Regions from separate parts of the Paraburkholderia sp. HC6.4b genome, predicted to be linked through region 2. Evidence: predicted binding sites of a transcription regulator. Region 2 holds the regulator's gene; the other holds the start of a gene.
What was found. The regulator LexA, encoded in region 2, represses DNA repair genes until DNA is damaged. The targets are predictions, from matches to a motif close to ACTGTATNNNNATACAGT.

Region 1 (3,544 bases), on a different contig from region 2:
AGCGCTTCTGTAGCTCCATGTTCTGTTCGAGGCGCGTGAGCAGATCGTTGAACGACGTGACGAGCGGCTCGATTTCCGGCGGCGCGCGGCGCGCTTCGAGCGGCGACAGATCGTCCGGCCGGCGCGCGCGGATATGCGCCTGCAGCGCATGCAGCGGCTCGAGCCCGCGCGACAGCCCGAACCACACGAGCAGGATCGCGAGCGGCAGGATCACGAACTGCGGCAGGATCACGCCCTTGATGATGTCGTTGGCGAGCTGGCTGCGCTTGTCGAGCGTTTCGGCGACCTGCACGAGCACGGCCTGCGCGCCCGGCGTCTGCGGAAACTCGACGGTCGTGTAGGCGACGCGGATGTCGTTGCCGCGCAGCACGTCGTCGCGGAATTCGACGAGGCCCGGTGGCGGGCGGTCCTCCCCATGCGGCAGCGGCATGTCGCGCTCGCCGGCCACGAGCTCGCCGCGCGTGCCGAGCACCTGAAAGAACACGCTGTCGACGTTGTCGGCACGCAGGAAATCGCGCGTCGACTCGGGCAGCGACAGCTCCGCGACGCCGTTGACCGGATGGATCTGGCGCGCGAGCACGTAGGCATCGGTTTCGAGCGCGCGGTCGAACGGCCCGTTCGCGATCGACTTCGCGACCAGATAGGTGACCGCGAGGCTCATCGGCCACAGCAGCAGCAGCGGCGCGAGCATCCAGTCGAGAATTTCGCCGAACAGCGAGCGCGGACGCGCTTCGGCGGCGGCTTCGGTTTCGTCGGGCGGGGCGAACGGATTGGCGTAGCGCGCGTCGCGCGCCTCGTCGAGGTCCGCCGCGTGCGCCGTGGCGCGATCAGCGCGTGCGGACATCGCTGGCCTCTATTTGTAGTGGTGGCTCGCCGGCATCGCGGCGGACGACGGCGCGGTGGACGATTGTCCCGCTTGTGCCGCTTGTGCCGTCTGCGGCTCGGAGCCGGCCGGGTTGGCGGGCGCGCTCGCATTCGCCGGCGGCGCCGCTTTTTCGAGACAGTAGCCGAGCCCGCGCACGGTGATGATGCGCACGCCGCTCGGTTCGATTTTCTTGCGCAGCCGGTGCACGTAGACTTCGATCGCGTTGTTGCTGACTTCCTCGCCCCATTCGCATAGATGGTCGACGAGCTGCTCTTTCGAGACCAGCCGGCCGATCCGTTGCAGCAGCACTTCGAGCAGCCCGAGTTCGCGCGCGGACAGATCGATCGCCTGGTCGTTGACGTAGGCGATGCGGCCCACCTGATCGAACGACAGCGAGCCATGCCGCACGACGGTCGGGCCGCCGCCCACGCCGCGCCGTGTCAGCGCGCGCACGCGCGCTTCGAGTTCGTTCAGCGCGAAGGGCTTGGCCATGTAATCGTCGGCGCCGAGGTCGAGGCCTTTGACGCGTTCGTCGACGCTATCGGCGGCGGTCAGGATCAGCACGGGCAGGTTCGAATTGCGCGCGCGCAGGCGGCGCAGCACCTCGAGCCCGGACATGCGCGGCAGGCCCAGATCGAGGATCAATAGGTCGAACGTCTGCATTGACAACGCGGTATCGGCTTCTACGCCGCTTTTCACGTGATCGACCGCATAGGCCGATTGGCGGAGTGATCGAACCAGACCATCCGCGAGTATGCTGTCGTCTTCGGCAATCAGAATTCGCATGATGCGCCAGCCTGGCTTTGCCGGCACCGCGGGGTTGCCCCGGCGCGCAGCGGTCTCCGAACATTATTGTGGGTAGTTGGGGCGATGCGACAGTAAAAGATGCGCGTTCGCATCACAATCGCGCTTGCCAAAACTACTGTTTTTTTATACAGTGTCTGCGTTTCGTGTGATGTCCTGGAGATTCCGCTCAATTCGAGTGGAACCACGGGTGCACACCTGCCTCAGACGCCGTTCATCATAGCAAAGGACGATTCATGGAAGAAAGCAAGAAAGGCTCGGCTGGACTGACTGCTGAAAAGAGCAAGGCTCTCGCCGCCGCGCTCGCGCAGATCGAAAAGCAGTTCGGCAAAGGGTCGGTCATGCGGCTCGGCGCAGGTGAGGCAGTCGAAGACATCCAGGTGGTCTCCACCGGATCGCTCGGCCTCGACATTGCACTGGGCGTCGGCGGTTTGCCGCGTGGCCGGGTGGTCGAAATCTACGGTCCGGAATCGTCCGGTAAAACCACGCTGACGCTGCAGGTCGTCGCCGAAATGCAGAAGCTCGGCGGCACCGCGGCGTTCATCGACGCGGAACACGCGCTGGACATTCAATACGCGGGCAAGCTCGGCGTGAACGTCGCCGACCTGCTGGTCTCGCAGCCGGACACCGGCGAACAGGCCCTCGAAATCGCCGACGCGCTGGTGCGCTCGGGCTCGATCGACATGATCGTGATCGACTCGGTCGCGGCGCTGGTGCCGAAGGCGGAAATCGAAGGCGAAATGGGCGACTCGCTGCCGGGTCTGCAGGCGCGTCTGATGTCGCAGGCGCTGCGCAAGCTGACCGGCACGATCAAGCGCACGAACTGCCTCGTGATCTTCATCAATCAGATCCGCATGAAGATCGGCGTGATGTTCGGCAACCCGGAAACCACCACGGGCGGTAATGCGCTGAAGTTCTACGCGTCGGTGCGTCTGGACATTCGCCGCATCGGCTCGATCAAGAAGAACGACGAAGTGATCGGCAACGAAACCCGCGTGAAGGTCGTCAAGAACAAGGTGGCGCCGCCGTTCCGTGAAGCGATTTTCGACATCCTGTACGGCGAGGGCATCTCGCGTCAGGGCGAAATCATCGACCTCGGCGTGCAGGCGAAGATCGTCGACAAGGCCGGCGCATGGTACAGCTACAGCGGCGAGCGGATCGGTCAGGGCAAGGACAACGCGCGTGAATTCCTGCGCGAAAATCCGGATATCGCTCGCGAAATCGAGAACCGTATCCGCGAATCGCTGGGCGTTACCGCGATGGCGAACGCCGTGACCGGCGCGGACGCTGAAGTCGCGGGCGAAGAAGAGTAAGCATCAAGTGATACGCAAAGGCCGGCCGCTGTCCGGTTTCGACTCCGGACGCTATCCGGACGGCCCGCGCGACGCGGCGGACGGATCGCCTGAGTCCGGCGATCCGTTCGAACCGTTCGAACCGTTCGACGCACATGACCGCGCCGCGGGCCGCGGCCCGCAGCGTACGGGGTCTGCGCCCGCTGCAGCGTCGTCCAGCCGGGATTCCTCCGGACTCGATTCCCCAATCCCCTCCGAGGTCACCTACACCCGCTCGCGTCGCCAACCCGGCGAAGAGAAGCCGGGCCAGTCCGACAAAGACGACAACAGAAAATCCCAACGCCCCGCCCGTTCGCTGAAAGCGCGCGCGCTCGGCTATCTGTCGCGCCGCGAATATAGCCGCGCCGACCTCGCCCGCAAGCTGAAGCCTTACGTCGAGGAAACCGATTCGCTCGACACGGTGCTCGACGCGCTGCAGGCCGAAAACTGGCTATCCGACTCGCGCTTCGCGGAAAGCCTGATCCATCGGCGCGCATCGCGGCTCGGCACGAGCCGCATTCTCGGCGAACTGAAGCAACACGCG
Region 2 (3,544 bases):
CGCGGTTGTTCGTTTTGCCGTGCTGCCGTACTGCGGTACTGCCGCACTGCTGGCCACCGGACCCCGGTTAGCCGAAAGCGCGCCCATTGGGCGCGCCCTTTTGCCCCTGGCTGTGATTCAGGCGGTGGTTCTTACTGCGGCTGATAAATCGAATCGAACACGCCGCCGTCCGCGAAATGGGTCTTCTGCGCGTTGGTCCAACCGCCGAACGAATCGTCGATCGTGTAGAGCTTCAGCTTCGGAAACTTCGCGGTCAGATCGGCGGGCACCTTGCTGGAACGCGGACGATAGAAATTGCGCGCGGCGATCTCCTGACCTTGCTCGCTATACAGGAAGTTCAGATACGCCTCGGCCAGCTTGCGCGTGCCGTGTTTGTCGACGACCTTGTCGACCACCGCGACCGGCGGCTCGGCCAGAATGCTCACCGACGGCACCACGATCTCGAACCTGTCCGGACCAAACTCCTTCAGCGACAGGAACGCCTCGTTTTCCCACGCGATCAGCACGTCGCCGATACCGCGCTGCACGAAGCTCGTGGTCGCGCCGCGCGCGCCCGAATCGAGCACGCCGGCGTTCCTGTACAGCTTGCCGACGAACTCCCTGGCCTTCTGGTCGTTGCCGCCCGGTTGATGCTCGGCGTACGCCCACGCGGCCAGGTAGTTCCAGCGCGCGCCGCCCGAGGTCTTCGGATTCGGCGTCACGATCGACACGCCCGGTTTCACCAGATCGTCCCAATCCTTGATGTGCTTCGGGTTGCCCTTGCGCACCAGAAACACGATCGTCGACGTGTACGGCGATGCGTTGTCCGGCAGACGCTTTTGCCAGTTCCTGTCGACGAGCCCCTTGTTCGCGAGCGCGTCGATGTCATAGGCGAGCGCAAGCGTCACGACGTCGGCCTGCAGTCCGTCGAGCACCGAGCGAGCCTGCGCGCCCGAGCCGCCGTGCGACTGCCTGAAGGTGACGGCTTCGCCGGTCCTGGCCTTCCATTCCTTGCCGAATGCCTGATTGATGTCCTGATACAGCTCGCGCGTCGGATCGTAGGACACGTTCAACAGCGTGGTGTCGGCGTGCGCGACGCCGCTTGCGCCCAACATGCCGAGCGCACCCGCCGCGCCGACGGCGAGCGCCGCGATCAGTTTTCTGGTTCGAGCCGCAAGCCCCATATGCCGATGGTTCATTTCGATTTTTCTCCGCGTGATGGTCCGCTGATGAGCGTCTGGTGTTGTTCTGCGTCGCGGTCACGTGCACATGAGCGCCAATCGGAGGCCAGTCTATCGAAGCGCTTTCATTATTAAAAATAATGTTTCTTCATTTTTTAATGCTCAAAAGTGGTAACGACAGATGCGCCGGCGGTTGGGACGCCGACAACGCCGTCATGTCGCCGATAAACGACGCCCCAGCGCGACCCCTTGCGCCGAACTTAAAGTAAAGCTTGAAATGCGCCGAATACTGTATAAAAATACAGTCACCTGTTCATACATACAGTGGCCATGACAAAACTCACCGCACGACAGCAGCAGGTTTTCGATCTGATCCGCCGCGCGATCGAACGCACCGGCTTTCCGCCCACTCGCGCGGAAATTGCCGCCGAACTCGGGTTCAGTTCGGCCAATTCCGCGGAAGAGCATCTGCGCGCGCTGGCGCGCAAGGGCGTAATCGAACTCGCGGCCGGCGCGTCGCGCGGCATCCGTCTGCTGTCCGGGCAGGAGGACGCGCCGTATCAGTTCACCCTGCCGCATGCGGGCCTGATGCAGTTGTCGTTGCCGTTGATCGGCCGGGTCGCGGCGGGTAGCCCGATCCTCGCGCAGGAACATATCTCGCAGCACTACGCGTGTGACCCGGCGCTGTTCTCGAGCAAGCCCGACTACCTGCTGAAGGTGCGCGGCCTGTCGATGCGCGACGCGGGCATTCTCGACGGCGACCTGCTCGCGGTGCAAAAGCGCACCGAAGCGAAGGACGGCCAGATCATCATTGCGCGGCTTGGCGACGACGTGACGGTCAAGCGTCTGAAGCGCCGGCCGAACGGCATCGAACTGATCGCCGAAAACCCCGATTACGACAACATCTTCGTGGAAACCGGCAGCGCCGATTTCGCGCTCGAAGGGATCGCGGTCGGGCTGATCCGCCCCAGCGAGTTCTGATCTTTCGCTGTCGCCAGAACGCTTGCGCCGGTTTGTCCGACCCAAGCCGCATTTACGCCTGCATCTACGCCCGCATCTACGCCGAATCGCCTGGAGAGACTCATGGAACGCCTTGCCCGCCTGTTGCCCTTTCGCCAGTTCGGCCGTCTGCGCCATCTGCGCAAGCTCACGCCCTGCGCGCTAATCGAGGCGCCCGCTGCGCGCACGCCGTCGCTGTTCGACGCGGCTGCCGAAGCTTCCGGTCTGCCGTCGTCGTTGCCGGCGTTCGCGCGCGTGTCGCTGAATTCGGCGCTGAACATCGCCGAGCCCGCGCGTCGGGCGCCGGTGCGGGTCTATCATGGACCGTCGCGACTGATCATGGTCGGCACGGTCGACGCCGTATGCCGTATGATCGATCGCTGCATAGCCGACGAAGCCAACGTGCACGGCGCGGTGTTCGAAGCGTGAGCGAATCCTGAGTACGCATGCAACAAGCACTTCGGATGTTCAGAGATTCGCGTGGGATGGGATCGTTTCGTCCTCGCCGTGGTCGACGTTAGATCATCACTGACGTGGAGTCCCATTCGATGACAATTCGGAAACGCATACAGGGCAGCGCCACCCGGCCGCTGCTGATCACGCTGATCGTGGTGATCGTGATTGCCGCGCTGGGCTTTATTTATGCGTCACCGTATCTCGCGGTGAACAATCTCAAACGCGCCGCCGATGCGCGCGACGTGCAAACCGTCAATCAGTACGTGGACTTTCCCGCGCTACGCGATAGCCTGAAGCAACAGGTGGGCGCCATGCTGACACGCCGGCTCGAGGCGGATGCCGGCAACAAGATGGCCACGATCGGCGCGGTGATCGGCGTGACGCTGATCGGCCCGCTCGTCGATGCCTATGCGACACCCGACGGCGTCGCGGCGCTGCTGAACGGCATGCCGCCGCGTGGCACGCCGGGCGAGCAACCGTCCGCGCCGCCAGCCGCGGGCGGCGAAGCGCCGGCCGCACCAGCCGCGGGCGACACCACCACGCAGGCGAGCGCACCGCCGCCCGGGCGTCAAAGCACGGCCGGCTATCGCAGTCTCAACGAGTTTGTCATCACGTACCGGCGTGGCGAAGGTAACGCGAATTATTCGGCAATCTTTCGTCGCGAAGGTCTGGTCACGTGGAAACTCGCGGCGATCAATCTGAACGAGTGAGATCGAAGCCTGGCCGGATGGGATGCGTGGCTGGCCATCGGGGCCGGCCACGCGACAGGGCCTATTCACATCTGGACTAGATAACGGGGCGCGCGGCTTCGCGTCCCTCACTAGCCCATTACGCCGCGGCCGCCTGCTGCTGCTCCTGCGCGGACGAGCACGCCACCAGAATGCTGCACGACACGCGGTCGAGCAGCGGCGTGTTGCCCGCCCCCATCC

Region 1: recA (recombinase RecA) is a predicted target of LexA. The motif match lies at 1,787-1,804, and genes of this name have one in related genera.

What each region holds. Positions count from the first base shown of each region.
Region 1 covers NZ_JACHDC010000003.1:255,802-259,345, reverse strand. Annotated here, with positions in the region: gene HDG34_RS05690 (sensor histidine kinase) at 1-844, opposite strand, end outside; gene HDG34_RS05685 (response regulator transcription factor) at 854-1,651, opposite strand; gene recA (recombinase RecA) at 1,906-2,982, shown strand; gene recX (recombination regulator RecX) at 2,990-3,544, shown strand, end outside.
Region 2 covers NZ_JACHDC010000021.1:19,246-22,789, reverse strand. Annotated here, with positions in the region: gene HDG34_RS28900 (sulfate ABC transporter substrate-binding protein) at 132-1,178, opposite strand; gene lexA (transcriptional repressor LexA) at 1,491-2,141, shown strand; gene HDG34_RS28890 (hypothetical protein) at 2,244-2,588, shown strand; gene HDG34_RS28885 (DUF2939 domain-containing protein) at 2,708-3,325, shown strand; gene HDG34_RS28880 (universal stress protein) at 3,444-3,544, opposite strand, start outside.